3 regions of the Nocardia sp. NPDC050799 genome follow, and region 2 is predicted to be linked to each of the others. Evidence: riboswitches for the same ligand, from Rfam matches in the RefSeq annotation. Region 2 holds a riboswitch; each other region holds the start of a gene.
What was found. A riboswitch is a leader RNA that binds a small molecule or an ion and turns the genes downstream of it on or off. The one in region 2 is predicted to bind S-adenosylmethionine.

Region 1: it holds a riboswitch for S-adenosylmethionine, as region 2 does, so the genes downstream of both, AB0H42_RS05730 (rhodanese-like domain-containing protein) here and AB0H42_RS30560 (homoserine O-acetyltransferase) in region 2, are expected to answer to the same signal.
Region 3: it holds a riboswitch for S-adenosylmethionine, as region 2 does, so the genes downstream of both, AB0H42_RS15990 (aminotransferase class V-fold PLP-dependent enzyme) here and AB0H42_RS30560 (homoserine O-acetyltransferase) in region 2, are expected to answer to the same signal.

What each region holds. Positions count from the first base shown of each region.
Region 1 is NZ_JBFAHF010000004.1:48,484-55,208, reverse strand. It holds gene AB0H42_RS05755 (TetR/AcrR family transcriptional regulator) at 1-439, shown strand, start outside; gene AB0H42_RS05750 (DUF456 domain-containing protein) at 551-1,033, shown strand; gene AB0H42_RS05745 (amidohydrolase family protein) at 1,058-1,924, opposite strand; gene AB0H42_RS05740 (FAD-dependent oxidoreductase) at 1,996-3,384, opposite strand; gene AB0H42_RS05735 (hypothetical protein) at 3,613-4,083, shown strand; SAM riboswitch class IV at 4,147-4,259, shown strand; gene AB0H42_RS05730 (rhodanese-like domain-containing protein) at 4,277-4,693, shown strand; gene AB0H42_RS05725 (O-succinylhomoserine sulfhydrylase) at 4,690-5,904, shown strand; gene AB0H42_RS05720 (HAD-IIA family hydrolase) at 5,943-6,719, opposite strand.
Region 2 is NZ_JBFAHF010000041.1:35,868-42,592, reverse strand. It holds gene cycA (D-serine/D-alanine/glycine transporter) at 1-1,109, shown strand, start outside; gene AB0H42_RS30565 (DUF3017 domain-containing protein) at 1,302-1,547, shown strand; gene AB0H42_RS30560 (homoserine O-acetyltransferase) at 1,565-2,674, opposite strand; SAM riboswitch class IV at 2,962-3,072, opposite strand; gene AB0H42_RS30555 (NADP-dependent isocitrate dehydrogenase) at 3,348-4,565, shown strand; gene AB0H42_RS30550 (hypothetical protein) at 4,905-5,177, opposite strand; gene AB0H42_RS30545 (hypothetical protein) at 5,213-6,202, opposite strand.
Region 3 is NZ_JBFAHF010000013.1:132,516-139,240, forward strand. It holds gene AB0H42_RS15970 (YdcF family protein) at 1-123, opposite strand, end outside; gene AB0H42_RS15975 (MerR family transcriptional regulator) at 274-648, opposite strand; gene AB0H42_RS15980 (polysaccharide deacetylase family protein) at 711-1,598, shown strand; gene AB0H42_RS15985 (GNAT family N-acetyltransferase) at 1,579-2,775, opposite strand; gene AB0H42_RS15990 (aminotransferase class V-fold PLP-dependent enzyme) at 2,875-4,188, opposite strand; SAM riboswitch class IV at 4,234-4,347, opposite strand; gene AB0H42_RS15995 (LLM class flavin-dependent oxidoreductase) at 4,604-5,683, shown strand; gene AB0H42_RS16000 (aldo/keto reductase) at 5,699-6,725, opposite strand, start outside.

The sequences.
Region 1 (6,725 bases), on a different contig from region 2:
CGGCAAGGGCACGCTGTTCCGCAGGTTCACCGACCGTGACGGACTGGTCCGCGCACTGGTCGAGGAGCGCACCGGCCGGGGCTGGGACACCGTGCGCGCCCTCGCGGCGGATACGGCAGTGCCCGTGCGCGATCGGATCGCGGCGGTCGTCGCCGCGGTGTTCGACCTCACCGCGATCGAGCTCACCCCGCTGATGCGCGCCCTGCCCGACGTCTGTGAATCCGACACCTGGGCGCCCTGGCGCACCCTGCTGGCCGATCTGATCGCGCAGGTCGCTCCCGATGCCGACACCGAATTCCTGGCGTCGGCGATCTTCGCGAGCATGCGTCCGGAGATCACCGATGTGATCGGCGCCCGCCGCCACCGCGCCGGCGTGCTGGATCTGACCGCGCGCATGCTGGCCACAGGGGTTCCGTCCGGAGCGACATTCGGCCGGTGACATGCGCGAATTCGTACCGGCCGGCGGCAATCCCGTCCGGTACAGAACGGACGGTGCTCATACCCGTTCACCGGACCGGCGACCGCGTCCGTTCCAAGCTACTTTGGTGCTGTGAGCGCTTGGGGAGAAATCGTTGTCGGCCTGGTGATCCTGGTCGGTCTCATCGGCATCGTGGTGCCGATTCTGCCGGGGGTGATCCTGATCTTCGGGGCGATCGCCGTCTGGGCCTTCGTCACCGGCGGGACCACCGCGTGGGCGGTACTGGCGATCAGCACCGTCCTGCTGGTCATCTCCGGAGTCGTGAAGTACACCTGGCCGGGTCGCAAGCTGAAAGAAGCGGGAGTGCCGAACCGGACGCTGCTGCTGGGCGGCCTCGCCGGGATCGCCGGGTTCTTCGTGATCCCGGTGGTCGGCTTGTTCGTGGGTTTCGTGGTCGGCGTATATGTCTCGGAGCTGCAGCGACTCCCCGATAACCGGCAGGCCTGGGTGTCCAGCAAACACGCGATCAAGGGTGTCGGGCTCTCGATTCTGGTGGAATTGCTGGGCGCGCTACTGGCGAGCGGGGTGTGGGTGATCGGCGCGATCGCCGCCTGAGCCGCCGACCCCGAAGGGACCGAGTCAGCTCGGGCCGGAACGCTTTTCGATGATGGGCAGCGGCCGTGTCGTCCCGTCGTGAGCCGACGGTCGGTCCTGGCGCGGCGGCACGAACAACGGCAGGGTGGGGGTGGGGTCCTCGGTGGTGCGGTCGATCGCGGGCAGTCCGTAGAACGCGCGGGCATTGTCCTCCAGCACCGCGTTCATATCGGTGCCGACCACATCGCAGATCAGCTCCACATCCGATTCGCGGAACGGCCGGCCCGCGCGGGTGCCGGGCAGATCGCTGCCGAACATCAGCGCCGCCGGATCGACCGCGTGGATCCGGCGCAACGCCGTCGCGACATCCATGTCGACCCGTCCGAAACCGGTTGCCTTCACCCGCGCACCCCGGTCGACCAGGTCCAGCAGGTACGACAGACCCTCCGCCGACATCCCGAGATGGTCGATGGACACCTTCGGCAGTTTCAGGATCACCGGTTGCAGCGAGGCCAGCATCTGGCCGTCGACGTAGATCTCCACATGCCAGCCCGCCAATTCGTAGGCCCGCAACGCCTGCCGGGTCATACTCGCGATATCGGCGGCCGCGCGTTTGAGATTGAACCGGACCGCGCGCACGCCGGCCTCGTGCAGGTCGAGGATCTCGGAGTCGGAGGCATCGAGATCCAGACGGGTCACGCCGACCCAACCGGGTCCGAGTTCGGCCAGGGCAGCGCGCAGATAGCTCTGGTCGTTGCTCTGGAACGAGGCGCTCACCACCGCACCACCGGAAGGCCGGAACCGGGACATCCGCCGCCGGTAGTCGGCGACGGTGTAGGGCTCCGGTAGGTAGCCTTCGTTCTCGATCAGCGGAAAACGCGGATCGATGATGTGTACATGGGCGTCGAACACTGCTACAGCATGCCTGATAGATCGGGGCGCCCGCTGCTCTCGACCATGGACCGGGAGCAGCGGACGGTGGATCAAACCTTGTGAGGTTCGCTCGCGCGCAACATATCTTCGCGCTCGACGACCTTGACCCGCTCGCGGCCCTCGGGCTCGCCCAGCGAGCGCTCGTGCGCGTCGAGCCGGTACCAGCCGGCCCAGGTGGTGAACGGGATACCCCGGCCCTCGAGGAACTCCAGCACGGCCTCGGGCTCCGGGTTCTCGGCCGGCACGAACTTCGTGCTGTCATCCACGAGGCAGGCGACCGTCTCGTTCGCGTCACCCTTGGTGTGGCCGATGAGCCCGACCGGACCGCGCTTGATCCAGCCGGTCACATAGGTGCCGGGCAGGTAGCGGGCGGCGCCGTCGGCATCCTCGTCGACCAGGACCCGGCCGGCCTCGTTCGGGATGACCCCGGCCTGATCGTCGAAGGGCAGCTCCGAGATGTTCTGGGACAGGTATCCGACGGCCCGGTAGACGGCCTGCACCTCCCATTCCTTGAAGGTGCCGGTGCCCTTCACATTGCCGGTGCCGTCGAGCTGGGTGCGTTCGGTGCGCAGGCCCACGACCCGGCCGTCCTCGCCGAGGATCTCGGCGGGGGACTCGAAGAAGTGCAGGAACAGCTTGTGCGGGCGATCACCCTGGTCGCGGATGGCCCACTGCTCCAGAGTGTTGGCCACCATATCGACCTGCTTGGAATGACGCCGGGCCGCTTCCGAACCCTCGTCGTAGTCGATGTCCTCCGGATCGACGATCACCTCGATCGTCGGGGAGTGGTCGAGTTCGCGCAGCTCCAGCGGGGTGAACTTGGCCTGCGCCGGGCCGCGGCGGCCGAACACGTGCACCTCGACGGCCTTGTTGTTCTTCAAGCCCGTGTACACGTTCGGCGGGATCTCGGTCGGCAGCAGTTCGTCACCGGTCTTGGCCAGCACCCGCGCCACATCGAGGGCGACATTGCCGACACCGAGCACCGCGACCTTCTCCGCGTCCAGCGGCCAGGTGCGCGGCACGTCCGGGTGCCCGTCGTACCAGGACACGAAGTCGGCCGCGCCGTAGGAACCGTCCAGGTCGATACCCGGGACGGGCAGCGCCCGGTCGGCGTTGGCACCGGTGGAGAAGATCACCGCGTCGTAGAAGCGACGCAGGTCCGACAGCGTGATATCGGTGCCGTAGTCGATATTGCCGAGCAGGCGCACCTGCTCCTTGTCCAGCACCTTGTGCAGGGCGGTGACAATGCCCTTGATCCGCGGATGGTCCGGCGCCACGCCGTAGCGGATCAGTCCGAACGGGGCGGGCATCCGCTCGAACAGATCGATCGAGACGTCCACATCGGATTTCATCAACGCGTCGGCGGCATAGATACCGGCCGGCCCGGCCCCGACGATCGCGATCCGAAGCGGGCGGTTCGCTTCCTTCTGCTCGGTCATCTGTTACGCGCACCCTTATCGGTCGAAAGAATCACTGGCGTTGTTGTTAGCTTAGGCTAACTTGACGCGCGGCTCGTATGCACCTACATCGCGCCGTCCGTGGGTGGCTGTTCACCGTTCGTCGTCCCACGTCTCCGCGGGTAGCGCTGTGCTGCGGTACCCGCCGCACCCGCGATTCTATCGGGGTGCGGGCACGGTGCGATCCGGGGACCAGGGATGATCGTCGGTATGAGCGATTCCGGAGCGGCCGACGAGCAGCGGGCCACCGAAGCGGGCGACGACGAGCGACCGCGCTCGATCACCCCTTTCGTCGTGGCCGCGGTGGTGGCGGCCCTGGTCCTGGCGGGTGTACTCATCGCCGGCCTGGTGGCGCCCGCTGAGAAAAATGTCACAGATTCCGACCGGATCGCGGGCGCGGTCCGGGAGTTCGCCGAAGTGAGCAACCGCTACGGGACCGAACCGCCCCGCCAGGCGGTCTGCCCCGGTTTCGTACCCGCCCGCTCCCCGCTGGCCGGACAGCTGAAACCCGGCGAAACCGGAAAAGATATCGAGATCACGAGATTCGGCCCCGTCCACATCACCGGCGATACCGCGAACATCGAAGTGACCAGCCGGGTCGAAGGCGCGGAGCGGACCGCGACCTGGTGGCTGTTCCAGTCCGACGGCGACTGGCTGGTGTGCAACCAGCCGGCCGGCTGAGCCCGCCGAAGACGTCAACCGATGTTTGACACGGCCGACCTCGCCGGGCAATCTTTTCGGCTAGGTCATGAGTGCCAGTGCCAAGCCCCGGCTCGCTGGTCGGCAACCCTCCTCCGCGGTGGGGTGCTCCGGGTGACGACCTGGCGCGCATCGATCGGATGCGGCAAGTGCGGATTCGCAGGAGGTGCCACATATGAGTTACGCAGGGGATATCGGCCCGGAGCAGGCATGGGACCTGCTGACCGAAAACCCGGACGCAGTCCTGGTGGACGTGCGGACCGAAGCCGAATGGAAGTTCGTCGGAGTACCCGACACCAGCTCCATCGCCAAACCGACGCTGCTGGTGGAGTGGGTCGACGGCACCGGCACCCGCAATGCCGAATTCCTGGACCAGCTGCGTAGCGCACTGTCCGACCGCCCCGCGGACGCGCCCGTGCTCTTCCTGTGTCGCTCCGGCCAGCGTTCGGCGCATGCGGCCGACGCCGCGACCGCCGCGGGTATCGCACCCTCCTACAACATCAGCGACGGCTTCGAGGGCCCGCTCGACGAACTCGGGCACCGCGGTGGCTCCGGCTGGCGGGCCCACGGATTACCCTGGCGGCAGTCGTGATCGGCGGCGGTTCGTTCGAACGGCCGTTACCCGAAGGAGTCGGTCCGGCGACACTGGGAGTGCGCGGCGGCCTGAGCCGCTCGGGGTTCGACGAAACCTCCGAGGCCCTGTACCTGAACTCCGGGTTCGTCTACGCCAGCGCCGAAGCGGCCGAGGCCGCGTTCACCGGGGACAACCCGCACTACGTGTACTCCCGCTACGGCAACCCGACGGTGACCACCTTCCAGGAGCGGATGCGCCTGCTCGACGGCGCCGAAGCCTGTTTCGCGACCGCCAGCGGTATGGCCGCCGTTTTCGTCGCCCTCGGCGCGCTGCTGAAGGCAGGCGACCGGCTGGTGGCCGCGCGCAGCCTGTTCGGCTCCTGTTTCGTGGTGTGCAACGAGATCCTGCCCCGCTGGGGTGTCGAGACCGTGTTCGTCGACGGCGAAGATCTCGACCAGTGGGAAGCGGCGCTGTCCGTACCCACCACCGCGGTGTTCTTCGAGACTCCGGCCAACCCGATGCAGACCCTGGTCGACGTGCGCAAGGTCTGCGAACTCGCGCACGCCGCGGGCGCGCAGGTGGTCCTGGACAATGTGTTCGCCACCCCGCTGCTGCAGCGTGGTTTCGAACTCGGCGCCGACGTGGTGGTCTACTCGGGCACCAAACACATCGACGGTCAGGGCCGGGTACTGGGCGGCGCGATCCTCGGTACCTCCGAGTACATCGAAGGCCCGGTCAAGACGCTCATGCGCCACACCGGCCCGGCCCTGAGCCCGTTCAACGCCTGGACGCTGCTCAAAGGTCTGGAAACCATGCCGCTGCGGGTCCGCCAGTCCACCGATTCGGCGCTGCGGATCGCGCGCTACCTCGACGAGCATCCGGCCGTGAGCTGGGTCCGGTACCCGTTCCTGGAATCGCACCCGCAGTACGCGCTGGCGGCCGCGCAGATGCGCGGCGGCGGCACCGTGGTGACCTTCGAACTCGCGTCCGCCGCGGACCTCGCGAAGAAGCGGGCCTTCGAGGTGCTGAACCGGCTACGGATCATCGATATCTCCAACAACCTGGGCGACGCGAAAAGCCTCATCACCCACCCGGCGACCACCACCCACCGGGCCATGGGCCCGGAGGGCCGCGCGAGCATCGGACTCTCGGACGGGGTCGTCCGGGTCTCGATCGGCCTGGAGGACATCGAAGACCTCCTCGGCGACCTGGACCACGCGTTGAGCTGACCGCCGTGTGACACCGAAGGCGGCGCGCCGAGAACGCTTCAGATCGGCGGAGTCGACACTTCGGTGAACGGGGTGCGGACCCGCCCGACCAGGTCGGCGACCGAGCTCAGCACAGTGGTCGGCCGGTACGGATACTGCTCGACCGATACCTTCGTCGAGATACCGGAGGTCACCAGGATGGTGCGCATACCGGCTTCCATCCCGGAGATCACATCGGTGTCCATCCGGTCGCCGACCATCACACTGGTCTGGGAGTGGGCACCGATGCGGCGCAGCGCCGAGCGCATCATCAGCGGATTCGGTTTGCCGATGTAGTAGGGGTCGCGGCCGGTGGCCCGGGTGATCAGGGCCGCCACCGAACCGGTCGCGGGCAGTACGCCGTCCCGGGAGGGGCCGGTCGGGTCGGGGTTGGTGGCGATGAACCGCGCCCCGCGCTCGACCAGCCGGATGGCCGTGGTGATCGCCTCGAACGAGTAGGTGCGGGTCTCGCCCAGCACCACGTAGTCGGGGTTTATCTCGGTCAGCACGTAGCCGATCTCGTGCAGTGCGGTCGTGAGTCCGGACTCGCCCACCACATAGGCGGTGCCGCCGGGTCGCTGCTCGTTGAGGAAACTGGCGGTGGCCAGCGCCGAGGTCCAGATCGAATGTTCCGGGATCTCCAGCCCGGTCTGGCGTAATCGGGCCTGGAGGTCGCGGGGTGTGCGGATCGAGTTGTTCGTCAGGACCAGGAACGGGATCTCCTCGGCCCGTAATTCGGCGAGGAACTCGTCGGCGCCGGGCACCATATGGTCCTCGCGCACCAGCACCCCGTCCATATCGGT
Region 2 (6,725 bases):
CCGATGTGGTGGCCATCGCCGGCTACGTGTCCTACTGGTGGGCGGATCTGCCGCTGTGGATACCCGCGCTGGTCTGCATCGTCGTCCTGCTGGTCCTCAATCTGCCCACGGTGCGCGCGTTCGGTGAGACCGAGTTCTGGTTCGCGCTGATCAAGGTGATCGCCATCGGCGCGCTGATCGTCACCGGACTGGTGATGGTGATCACCGGTTTCACCGGTGACAGCGGCACCACCGCCTCGCTGGCCAATCTGTGGAACGACGGCGGCTTCTTCCCGACCGGGCCCATGGGTTTCGTGGCCGGATTCCAGATCGCGGTTTTCGCCTTCGTGGGTATCGAACTGGTGGGCACCACGGCGGCCGAGGCCAAGAATCCCGAGCGCACGCTGCCCCGCGCGATCAACTCCATCCCGGTGCGCGTCCTGCTGTTCTACGTCGGCGCCCTGATCGTCATCTGCGCGGTGACCCCGTGGCGGGAGGTCTCGGCCGACGAGAGTCCGTTCGTGGCGATGTTCTCCCTGGCCGGGCTGGGTGTCGCGGCAAGTGTGGTCAACTTCGTGGTACTGACCAGCGCCACCTCCAGCGCGAACTCGGGGATCTACTCCACCTCGCGGATGGTGTACGGCCTGGCCGGTGACGGGGACGCTCCCGCCTTGTTCGGGAAACTGTCCCGGCGCAAGGTCCCGGCCAACGCGCTGCGTTTCTCGTGCGCGTTCCTGCTGATCGGGGTGGTGCTGCTCTACGCCGGACAGTCCATCGTCGAAGCGTTCACCGTGGTCACCACCATTTCGTCGCTGTGCTTCATGTTCGTCTGGACGATGATTCTGGCCAGCTACCTGGTCTACCGGAAGCGCCGGCCGCATCTGCACGCCGCGTCGACGTTCAAACTGCCGGGCGGTGTGCCGGCGGTCTGGGCGGTGCTGGCCTTCTTCGTGTTCCTGGTCTGGGCGCTCACCCAGCAGAGCGACACCCTGCAGGCTCTGCTGGTGACCCCCCTCTGGTTCGTGGTGCTGGGCGGGGCCTATCTGGTGGTGCGGCGCAGTCCGCACCATGCCGCTTTGCGCGAGCGGCATCGGGAAAAGGTCCTCGCCGAGAACGCCGCGCTGCGCTGATCTGTGCTGTGTCGATCCGCCCCGCCTCTGGTGGGGCGGATCGGGGCATTCGGGGCCCGCGCGGCGGATGGCGACGCAGACCTGATCGGCCGGATCTGGAACAATCGCCCCGTGACCGACGCCGCGACCCCGACCCACGACGATCCCGGCACCGGCAGCCGATGGGCCGGTTTCCTACGCTGCCATCTGCCGATGGTCGTGGTGGCGGTGGTGGTGCTGATCGCCGTGGTGTTCGTCGCGCAGGATCGCTGGCGCCGTGGTGCCTTCTTCTTCGGCGGCGCGACCCTCATCGCGGCCGCGTTCCGGCTGTGCCTGCCGACCGCCCGGGTCGGCCTGCTCGCGGTCCGCGGCAAACCATTCGATGTGGGCGCGCTGACCCTGCTGGGCGGCGCCGTGGTCTTCCTCGCCGCGACCATCAACACCCTCGGCGTGGGCTGACCGGGCCGCCGGCCCGGTCAGCGTCCGGCGCGGGCCAGGTTCAGCGTCTGAACCAGCAGCTTGCCGATGGCCGCCGCCTCGGTGAGGAAGGCATCGTGGCCGTCCCGCGAGGAGATCACCTCGAAATGCCGGCAGCCGGCCAGCCCGTCGGCCAGTTCCTGCTGAGTGTGCAGCGGGTACAGGCGGTCGGAATCGATACCGCCCACGATGCACGGCACCTCGGCGGCGGCCATCGCCGCCGCGATCCCGCCGCGGCCGCGACCGATATCGTGCCGGTTCATCGCCTCGCTCAGCAGCACATAGGTCGCCGGGTCGAAACGCCGGCCCAGCTTCTCGGCCTGGTACTCGAGATAGCTCTGCACCGCGTACCGGCCGCCGTCCCAGGGATCCTCGCCCTCCTGCGGGTTGTTGGCGAACCGGCTGTCCAGTTCGACGTCGGTGCGGTAGGTGAGGTGCGCGATCCGGCGCGCGATACCCATCCCGGCGATCGGCGCGCGCCCGGTGCCGTGGTAGTCGCCGCCCTGCCAGTCCGGGTCGCTGGTGATCGCCGCGATCTGGGTGCTCTGGGTGCCGATCTGGTCGGCGGTGGCCCGCGAGCCCACCGCGAGGACCAGCGCGGCGGCCAGGCGCTGCGGCGCGAGCAGCATCCATTCGAGGACGCGCATACCGCCCATCGAACCGCCGATCGCCGCGGCCAGCCGGGGCACGCCGAGCAGGTCGAACAACTTCAGTTCGGCCGCGACCTGGTCGCGGATGGAGATCCCCGGGAAGCGCGAACCCCACGGTGCGCCGTCCGGAGCGAGCGAGGCGGGGCCGGTGCTGCCCTGGCAGCCGCCGAGGACATTGGTCGCCACCACGCACCACTCGTCGGTGTCGATCGGTGCCCCCGGGCCGACCATCCCGTTCCACCATCCGGCCTGTGGATGGTCGTCGTCCGGGTCGCCCGAGACGTGCGAGTCACCGGTCAGCGCGTGCTCGATCAGGACGATGTTGTCCAGGGCCGGGGACAGTTTCCCCCAGCGCTGCACGGCCAGCCGGACCTGCGGCAGCCGGGCGCCGTTCTCGAGAGTGAGTTCGCCGATATCGACGTATCCGAGGGTGCCGTCGGCCGGCGGTAACTGGGCCACCGGCCGAGCGGTAATCGATTCGGTGCCCACCTTCACGCGAGGGCTTCCGCTGAACCAGCGAACGACACTGATGCCCGGAGCGTATGAATCGCCGCTGTGGATCCGGCTGTGCGGGCGCGGAGGCCGCCGGACACGACCGCTGGTCGGCGGCGGGCAGCTCCGGCAGCGGTCGCACCACGAGTACTGTGATCGCTCATATCGTGCTCCAGAAAATGGGGGATTTCTCGTCGAGTCGGGAGAATGCCGCGGTCAACGCGACCAGCACCGGCACAAATCGACGACCTCCTGACGTGCGCTTGCTCCCGGCTCTCGGGAGCCAGGTCATCACCCGGAGCACCCCACCGCAGCAGGAGGGTTGCCGGCCAGCGAGCCGGGGCTTGGTGCTGGCGCTCATGACCTGCCGAATATGGTAGCCGGGCGCCGATACGGATCGAAATCGGCATACGCGCCCACCAGGTAATCTTGTGGCGTGTCTCACCCCTGTGAGATCTCACTACCGGGGCTGGCTGCACCGTGAGACCGCCACAAGCAGTACGCTCGTCTTGGTTACACCAGACGTCTCGTGGACAACGCGGGATGTATACGTTGTCTGTTGAACAGCTGGGGTCCGCTCACAAGCGTGTTCGCCTGGCCGTGCAATGAGGGCACCAGTCTTAGGAGGACACGAAGATCCATGTCCAAGATCAAGGTTGAAGGCACCGTCGTTGAACTCGACGGCGACGAGATGACCCGGATCATCTGGCAGTTCATCAAGGACAAGCTGATCCACCCGTACCTCGATGTGAACCTCGAGTACTACGACCTGGGAATCGAATACCGCGACAAAACCGACGACCAGGTCACCGTCGACGCTGCCAATGCCATCAAGCAGCACGGTGTCGGCGTCAAATGCGCGACGATCACCCCCGACGAGGCCCGCGTCGAGGAATTCGGCCTCAAGAAGATGTGGCGGTCGCCCAACGGCACCATCCGCAACATTCTCGGCGGCACCATCTTCCGCGCGCCGATCATCATCTCCAACGTTCCGCGCCTGGTACCGGGTTGGACCAAGCCGATCATCATCGGCCGTCACGCCTTCGGCGACCAGTACCGCGCGACCGACTTCAAGGTCTTCCAGGCCGGCACCGTCACCCTCACCTTCACTCCCGAGGACGGTAGCGAGCCCATCGTGCACGAGGTCGTGCAGATGCCGGAGGACGGCGGCGTCGTGATGGGTATGTACAACTTCAAGAAGTCCATCGAGGACTTCGCGCGCGCCTCGTTCAACTACGGGCTGCAGCAGAACTACCCCGTCTACATGTCGACGAAGAACACCATCCTCAAGGCCTACGACGGCATGTTCAAGGACACCTTCGAGGCGGTCTTCGAAGCCGAGTTCAAGAGCCAGTTCGAGGCGGCCGGTCTCACCTACGAGCACCGGCTGATCGACGATATGGTCGCCTCCTCCATGAAGTGGGAGGGCGGCTACGTCTGGGCCTGCAAGAACTACGACGGCGATGTGCAGTCCGATACGGTCGCGCAGGGCTTCGGGTCGCTCGGCCTGATGACCTCGGTGCTGCTGACCCCGGACGGCCGGACCTGTGAAGCCGAGGCCGCGCACGGCACGGTCACCCGGCACTACCGCCAGCACCAGCAGGGCAAGCCGACGTCGACCAACCCGATCGCGTCGATCTTCGCCTGGACCCGCGGCCTCGAGCACCGGGGCAAGCTGGACAACACCCCCGAGGTCATCGGTTTCGCCCAGACCCTGGAGGACGTGGTCATCAAGACCGTCGAGGGCGGGCAGATGACCAAGGACCTGGCGGCGTTGGTCGGCGGGGACCAGGGCTACCTCACCACCGAGGAGTTCCTGGCCGCGCTGGACGCCAACCTGGCCAGCGCATTGCGCTGACAGACCGACTCCGCGGGACCGGCGAGGCGAACGCCGATCGCCGATCCCGCGGATCGGGCGTGGTCGTAACCGGCGGCTCACGCCGTTGAAGGATGGCGTCGGCCCGCCTCCGGCTGGAACGAGAGTTCGGTCCCCCGACGCAGACCGCCGGAGATAGGCTGCCCGGAGCGGGTTGCCCGAACTACGGTGTGCCGACCGTTCGGCCACCGCCGTCGGGACGCAGGCGCCGATCGTGCCAGGGTGCGCGTCTGTGGACTCCCGTGCGTGCCGGGGTGGTGCGGGTTCGTTCCAAGGGTTTCCCACCCTGTGGGGGACCTCCGGGTGACCAGGGGTGCTTGCTCACCCTATGCGTTTCCACACCGGATTCTTCACCACGTAATAGCGCTCGCGGGCATGCGCGAGGTGTGCGGGAATATCGGGCGTGGTGTCGATCTCCTCGCCGAGTACTCCGGTGACTTCGAATGCGCCGTACTTTTCGGTGTCTGCCCATCGGGCCAGCCCATCGATGTAGACGTAGGAATTGGTTCCGCAGCGCAGGACAGCGCCCGACATGGCGTTCTCCGCCATGCCATAGAGTACGACTTCCTCGTTGAGATAATCGGCGAGATCCATTGCTTCCATTCTCAACCTGTGCCGGCTTCGGGATATCAGGTCAACGTGGTTCTCGTAAAAGCAACACACATCACTGCACTATCGAAGTCATCCAGTCCGGCGAAGAACACCTCCGGCGAGCATTGATAGAACCGCATCGGGTCTGCGGCTCGGCGAGCCGCATCGGAATGTTCGGCATGATTTACATTCCACCAGCTTCCATTCTGCTCGTCGTACCATCCGTAGTCGAATTTTATGAATCCCGGTTTTCCCTTGTAGAGGTCTCGGGACATATCCACTTGGCCGGTGTCCGCGTTCGGAGCGAATCTGTCCGGATCCGGTAGGTCGCCGGCCCGTCCCTGCGGGTTGCCGAATATATCTCGCGCCACCTGCCCCGCCGCGTCGAGAGTCTCGATCTGGCCGGACCAGAAGTGTTTGCTGAATACCGTCGCGCGGACATCCGTCAGATCGCCGGAGGGCAGTGACTCCGCGATCCCGTGCAGGCCCGCCAGCTGTTCGTCCTGCCGTGCGATGCGCTCGAATTCGGTGGCGTTGTTCGGTTTGCCCGCGACGATTTCATTGAACTTGTCGGCGATGCCGGCTGCTCTCTCGAACGCAAGGCGGTTGCCCTCGGTCTTTGCGGCCTCACGTCTGTTCTGAAGATCGGTGATGTCGTATGACTTCATCGCATCGGACCAGTAACCGCGTGTGATCGCCTTGGCTCGGCCGAAGATATCTTCCAAATCCGTGATCTTTTTTCGAATTTCGTCTGATGCGGCGGGGTCGGCCGTCTTCAGTGCTGTCCGATAACTCCTGAGTTCCCGCGCGAGACTGTTGACGGCGGCGGTATTCACCTCGCCCGGCCCCAGAATCTTTTCCGCCTCCGAGACCGCTCGGTGGGCACGAGCGTCTGCGAACGCGAGATGCAGTGGAGGTCGATCGATACCGGTGCGGCCCAACCGCACCATCGTCGCACCGATGCAACCCAGATCGAGCAGTTTCCGCTCCGACCACGACAGAGGCCTACCGCGCCGGTCTTCGAACATGGCGATGTACTCCGCTTTCGAGTATGCACGTCGCCCTGCCGCCGCACCGCCCGCGACTCATGGGGGAGGGCCGACGACCCGCCGATGCGCGCTCTGTCGCTGGTCCGCAGCGTACTGTCGGCCTCGGTCAGACGCGAAACAGCGGCGCTGTCGGTGATCATATCCGCTGCTCGGCCGACCGCTCTTTCCGTCGGGCGGATGCCCCTCTCGGAGATGTCTTCGGCGGCACGTGTCGCGGCGGTAGCGAGCCGTTCTGCGGCTTCTCGGGCCGCCCGGTTGGCGGAACTGGTCATTGAAGCCCTCCCACCGGCATCCGCAGGGCTCGGATATCAGGAGCCGCAAGCCTGCGACCCGATGATCGACCGCTCCGGAAATGCGACAGAACGATCGGGCCGCGCACGGATCATACTGTCCAGCCGGATCGAAGCCCGTGACCCGTCGGCTTCAGTGGGAAGTCGACGGGTCACGGTCGGCGAGGGGATTATCGCCGGGTTCGCAGCGCCGCGCCTCCAGAACTGGCAGG
Region 3 (6,725 bases), on a different contig from region 2:
GCGCACCCGCCATCTGTTCAGCGCGTTGACCGTCGGCGCCGCGTTGCGGAACCCGAGTACGACGACCGCTTCGCTCGCACCGGTCGCGGACCCGACGAGCCGCCGCGACGACCGCCAGTTCACCCACTCTCCCCAGGCCAACACGGCGACACCGGCAACGAGCACTATCCGTGATGTCCTCACGAGCATCGGAGCGTACCCATACGCGCGCGGCTGTTCCGCGATACGCCAGGGAAACGGTTCCGTCCCGAGCGAGTACGCACGCGTGGCCGACTACACCCCCTGTTCGCCGTATTCGCGTACCGCGCCGAGGTATTCGGTGATTGCGTCCCGGTTCCGTTCCAGGCAGCGGATCCGTTCGTTCATCCGGTCCCGTTCGCCCTCGAGGGTCGCGAGCATCTCGGGCGTCGCGTCCGGGAAGTAGATGGAGCGCGGTTTGTCCAGGCACGGGAGAATCTGTTTGATGATCCGGGTCGGCAGCCCGGCGTCGAGCAGGCCCCGGATCTGCAGTACGCGGTCGACGAACCGCTCGTCGTAGCTGCGGTAGCCGTTCGCGCACCGCTGGGCGGCGATCAGGCCCTGTTCCTCGTAGTAGCGCAGTAACCGGCGTGACGCGCCGGTGCGCTGTGACAGTTCCCCGATCCGCATTCCACCGACCTCGTCCGAACGATTTGACCTTCACATCTGTGTGATGGTTCGACCATAGCCGAATGGACAACGAACTGTTCGACTACAGCGCCATCGTCGACCGCGAGCCGATCCGGTGGCCGGGCGGGGCCCGCGTAGCGTTCTACGTGGGACTCAATATCGAGCACTACCAGGTGGACCGGCCCTCCACCAGTATCTTCGCCGGGACCGCCGGGCAGGTCCCGGATCCGCTCAACTACGGCTGGCGCGATTACGGCCCCCGAGTCGGGTTCTGGCGGATCCTGGAATCGCTGGACCGGCACGGCATCCGGGCCAGCGCTCTGCTCAATTCCGATGTGGTCGAGCGCTACCCGCGCATCATCGCCGCGGGCCGGGAACGCGACTGGGCCTGGCTGGCACACGGCCGGAACAATTCCGTCCTGCAGGCCGAGATCGCCGCCGCGGACGAGCGTGCCTACCTCGCGGACGTGCTCAGCACCATCGAACGCGGCACCGGCAAGCGACCACGCGGCTGGATGGGCCCCGCCCTCTCCGAGAGTTTTCGCACTCCGGAGTTGCTGCGCGAACTCGGCGTCGACTACGTCCTGGACTGGACCAACGACGACCAGCCCTACCCGCTGCGCGTCCCCGGCCTGTTCAGCGTGCCGTACTCGGTGGAGCTGAACGACAACACCCTGTTCCTCGGCACCGGGCTCACCGGTCCCGATTTCGTCCGGATCGTGCGGGACCAGCTCGACCGGCTGTGGGCGGACTCCGAAACGAGCGGCCGCGTCCTCGCCCTGGCCCTGCATCCCTTCGTCACCGGGCAGGCGTTCCGGGCCCGGTACCTCGACGAGGCGCTGGCCTACATCGTCGAGCATCCCGGCGTATGGGTCACCACCAGTGACGAGATCGCGGCGCACTACGCGGCCACCCGGGCCGGGCAGGAGGTCAGAAGTACGTCCCGCTGAACGGATGCTCGTCCACCTCGAACAGCGCGTCCGCGGTCGCCGCGGCGCCGGGCCGGTGCTCGGTGACGCGGCCCGCGAGCGCCAGGTGGCGCCAGCGGGTACCGCCGAGGTAGGCGGCCGCCAGGGCCGTCACATCGGTGCCGAGGTCCGCGGGCTCGTCCACCCGGGTGACCCCGCCGTCCTCGATCCGGTAATTGCCGGTGTTGGCGGACAGAATCGGATCGGTGACGGCGATAACCAGCGGCCGGCCGGGACGATAGGCGCGCCGGGCCAGTGCGGCCGGGACATCGACGAGCCGCAACCAGGTCTCGTCGTGGATATCGGTGACCCGGACCGTCCGCTCGTCGGTCAGCAGATGCCGCAGCGGGGTGTCGGGCGAGATCGCGGACAGCACGACCACGTCGACGATATCGGCGCTGAGCAGATGGCGGACGAGACCGACAAAGGCAGCGGGGGTCGTGGCGACAAGATCGTCGACCACCACGGTCCGGCGCGGGCCGCGCACCCATTCCAGGGATTCGGCGGCATGGTAGCGCACGAACCCGTCCTCCGCGCCGGGTTCCCCGTGCACGGCGACATGACCCAGGGGCCGCAGCAGCCCCTGTAGCCGCCACCAGTACGAAGGGCGATCAACCGCCGCGGTCCACGTCACATCCGCTGTCGCGTAGATCTTGGCCGGTATCTCCCAGCCGTCCGCAGGCGCGAGCAACCGGACCGGACCCGCGGCCGGTACGGTCTCGCGGAAACGGGCCCGGTGCACATCGATCTCACAGCGCGCCGACGAGCCGGCGACGCCGTACCCGTAGCGCTCATAGATGCCGCCCTGGGTAGCGCGCAACGAGGCGACGACCTCCCCGCGTGCGGCGATCTCGGTGAGCTGGCGGCGCAGCAGCCCGGCCGCGATCCCCTGCCGCGCGTGGGTGGGCAGGACACCGACGTGCGTCACCGCGGCGTGCGGCAGGCGCGCGCCGCCCGGCGCGATCAGCCAGCTGGTGTAGGAATTCACCGTCCCGACCAGTTCACCGCCGACCCGGGCGCCGAGAGTGCGTCCGGGTTCGTTCAACCCGTCCGCGGCCTCGGCCGAGATCGGCGGGCCCCCGACCATCGCGGTACGGAACACCTGTTGCGCGGCACGTGCATCCGCCGCGTCGGTCAGTATGTCGATTTCGACGGTCATCTCGGCTCACTCCGGAGGTTCGGGATCGGTGCGGGAATCCGGCGAAGCCGCAGGGCGCCACGGGACACGGTTAGTTTCTCTCATATGACGCGCCGTCCGTCACACCGTGCACGGTGCGGATCCGGTGCCCGGCCCCTCGGTCAGGCCGGGACGGGTCTCCGGAACCGGGTCCCAGCGGCCGTCCGAACAGGCGTAATCCCACTGCGGTCCGGCCGCGACCAGAGTCCGCACGGCGTCGAGTAGCCGATCCACGTCACCGGCGGTGGTGCCGAGTCCGATACTGGCGCGCAGGGCGGCGTGGAGCCCGAACCGGGCCAGCAGCGGGTGGGCGCAGAAGCGGCCGTCCCGCACGCCGATCGCATGTTCGGCGGACAGATAGGCCGCGACCCGGCCCGGTTCGAAACCGTTCACGGTGAAGGCGACGATTCCCACACAGTCGATGCTGTCGCCGAAGATCCGGAGGCATCGGACACCGGCGATGTCCTCCAGCCCGGTGCGCAACCGGTCGGTGAGCGCCCGTTCGTGCACCTCGGCGGGGGCGGCGAGTTCGGTGAGCGCCTCGCAGGCGGCCGCCAGCGCCACGGCGCCCAGCACATTGGGTGAACCGGCCTCGTGCCGATGCGGTGCGGCCGCCCAGGCCGCGGTGTCCGCGGTCACCTCGGTGACCGCGCCCCCACCGGCCAGGTACGGCGGTGCGGCGTCGAGCCAGTCGCGGCGACCGGCCAGCACCCCGGCGCCGTACGGTGCGTACAGCTTGTGCCCGGAGCAGACCACATAGTCGATATCGGTGGCGCACAGGTCGATACGCCGATGGGGCGCCAGCTGGGCCGCGTCCACCAGGATCCGCGCACCGTGGCGATGAGCGAGCGCGGCCAGCTCGGTCAGCGGCAGCACCTCCCCGGTGACATTGGACGCGCCCGTGATCGCGAGCAGCGCCGCGGGCTTCGCGCCGAGTTCGGCGGCGAGACGCTCGACGGTCTCGGTGAGCGTGCCGGCGGCGGGCACCACCCGGCGTCCGCGCCCGGCCCAGGGCAGGAAGTTGGCGTGGTGTTCGATATCGAGCACCACGGTATCGCCGGGGACGCAGGCGGCGAGCAGGTTGAGCGCGTCGGTGGTGTTCCGGGTGAACACCACCTCCTGGTCGGCGGCGCAGCACAGGAACTCGCGGACCGTTTCACGGGCCGCCTCGTAGCGGCGGGTGGAGATACGCGAGGCATACCCGGCGCCGCGGTGCACACTCGCGTAGTAGGGCAGCAGATCGGCCACCCGTGCGGTGACCTGCGCGAGAGCCGGAGCGCTGGCCGCGTAGTCGAAGTTGGCGTAACTACAGGTACCGCCCTGTACCAGCGGAACCCGCAGGTCGTCGCCGGAGACACGGGCCGGGGCACGGGTGGGGTCGAGTACAGCGGTCATCACGCAATCCCTTCGATCGAGGGACTCCGGGCTTCGATTCGACGGAGTCCGCGCTTGCCGCGCTCGGTCGAGCAGCGGCCAGGTCGTCACCCGGGGCACCCCACCGCGGAGGAGGGTTGCCGGCCAGCAAGCCGGGGCTTCACGCTGGCACTCGTGACCTGCTGTGAGGTTGGCAGACGGCCACCGGCTTGTCAACTCGCCCCCGATCCACGTCCGCCGGTCCGATGCGTGTCTCGTCCCGGGAACCACCTGCCCTTCGCGGTCCGCAGATTCGCTGTGCTTCCGCTGATTTCGAATCACCGTGATCCGGTCCGTAGCCCGGAAACGGTTGGCGGCGCAATGTGTTTGCCCGGGTGATCCTCCGGCCATCCGGTGCGCCTGTCCCGATCCACCCGGCCCCGAACGGAGATCCGCGATGCCAGACCGAACAGGAACCGCCCCGACGGCCGAATACCTCTGGTACATCCCCAACCAGGTGATTCCCGGGCATCGCGGTGACGCCGTCACCGCCGACCACAACAGCCTGGAGACACTGACCGCGCAGGCACGCGCACTCGAGGAATACGGGTGGCAGGGGGCGCTGATCGGCACCGGCTGGGGTCGCCCGGATACGTTCACCGTCGCCACCGCGCTCGCGGCCCGGACCACGACCTTCGAACCGCTCGTCGCCGTCCGGCCCGGGTATTGGCGGCCGGCCCATTTCGCCTCCGCCGCCGCGAGCCTGGATCATCTCACCGGTGGCCGACTGCGGATCAACATCGTCTCCGGCAAGGACGATCTCGCGGCCTACGGCGAAGCCGAGGAGGACCAGGCCGATCGGTATGCCCGCACCCGGGAGTTCCTCCAACTGGTCCGGCGGCTGTGGACCGAGGAGAACGTCACCTACCGGGGTGAGCACTACCGGGTGACCGATTCCACCGTCATGCCGCGAATCGCCGTGCGCGAGGACCGCCCGCACCCGCTGCTCTACTTCGGTGGCGCGTCCGCGGCCGCCGAACGAGTCGCCGCGACCGAAGCCGATGTCCAGCTCTTCTGGGGTGAGCCGCTCGCGGGCGTCCGGGAACGCATCGAACGGTTGCGCGCGCTCGGTGACGAACTCGGCCGGGCCCTGCCGCCGCTGCGATTCGGCCTGCGGATCACCACAGTAGTCCGCGACACCACCGAACAGGCATGGGCCGATGCCGAAGCCAAGGTCGCCGAGATGGCGAAAACGCACGATCGGAGCGCATCCCGGCGTGCGGCGGTCGGACAGCAGCGCCTGCTCGATCTCGCGGCGCGCGGCGAAGTGCTCGACGAGCACCTCTACACCACCCCGGGCACCGTCGGCGGCGGTGGCGCGGGCACCACGTGGCTGGTGGGTTCCGCCGAGGATGTCGCGAAATCACTGCGCCGATACCAGGATCTCGGCATCACCCACTTCGTGCTGTCCGATACTCCCTACCTGCCCGAAATCCGGCGCCAGGGCGCCCAGCTCCTGCCGCTGCTGCGCGGCTGAACCGGGCGCACCGGATCAGAGATTCAGCCCGGTTCCGTGGATGCCGTGCTCGTCGATGAGGGCGAGCTCGGCATCGGTGAGTTCGGGGAACTCGAGCGCGGCGAGGTTGTGGTCGAGCTGCGCCGTGCTGCTCGCCCCGATCAGCGCCGAGGTGACCTCGGGCCGCCGCAGCACCCATTGCAGCGCGAGCTGGGCCAGTGACTGGCCCCGCGCCGCGGCGATCTTGTTCAGTTCGGCGGTGCGCTGCCGATAGGTTTCGTCGATGGCATCCGGGGACAGGAAGGTGCTGTCGGCCGCCCGGGCACCCTCGGGGATGCGCTCGAGGTACTTGTCGGTCAGCAACCCCTGCGCCAGCGGCGAATAGACGATGGCGCCGAACCCGTCGCGCCGTGCGGTGTCCAGCAGACCGTTCTGTTCGGGACGGCGATCGTAGATCGAATACCGCGCCTGATGAATGAGCAACGGCACGCCCGCGGCCTGGAGCAGTCCGGCGGCATCGTGGGCGCGGTCGGGCAGATAGTTGGAGATGCCGATATAGAGCGCCTTGCCCTGCTGTACCGCGCTGACCAGCGCACCCACCGTTTCCTCCAGCGGAGTCCCGGGGTCGGGGCTGTGGTGGTAGAAGATATCGACGTAGTCGGTGCCGAGATCACGCAGACTGTGGTCGAGCGAGGTGAGCAGTGATTTGCGGGAGCCGCCCTTCAGATAGGGGCTCGGCCCGATCGGATTCCCGGCCTTGGTCGACAGGATGAGCTCGTCCCGGTAGGGCGCGAGATCCTTGGCGAGCACCCGGCCGAAGTTCTGCTGCGCGGCCCGATGCGGCGGGCCGTAACGATCGGCATTGTCGAAATGGGTGATACCCAGGTCGAAGGCGTGCAGGATGATCTCACGCTGGGTCACGAAGGGGTAGTCGGTACCGAACTTCTGCCACAGTCCGAACGAGAACGCGGGCAGGTCGAGGCCGGAGTCGCCGGTGCGCCGGTACGGGACTCTCTCGTAACGCTGCGCGGCGGCGGTATGGGTCAGGTCGTAGGGGCCATAG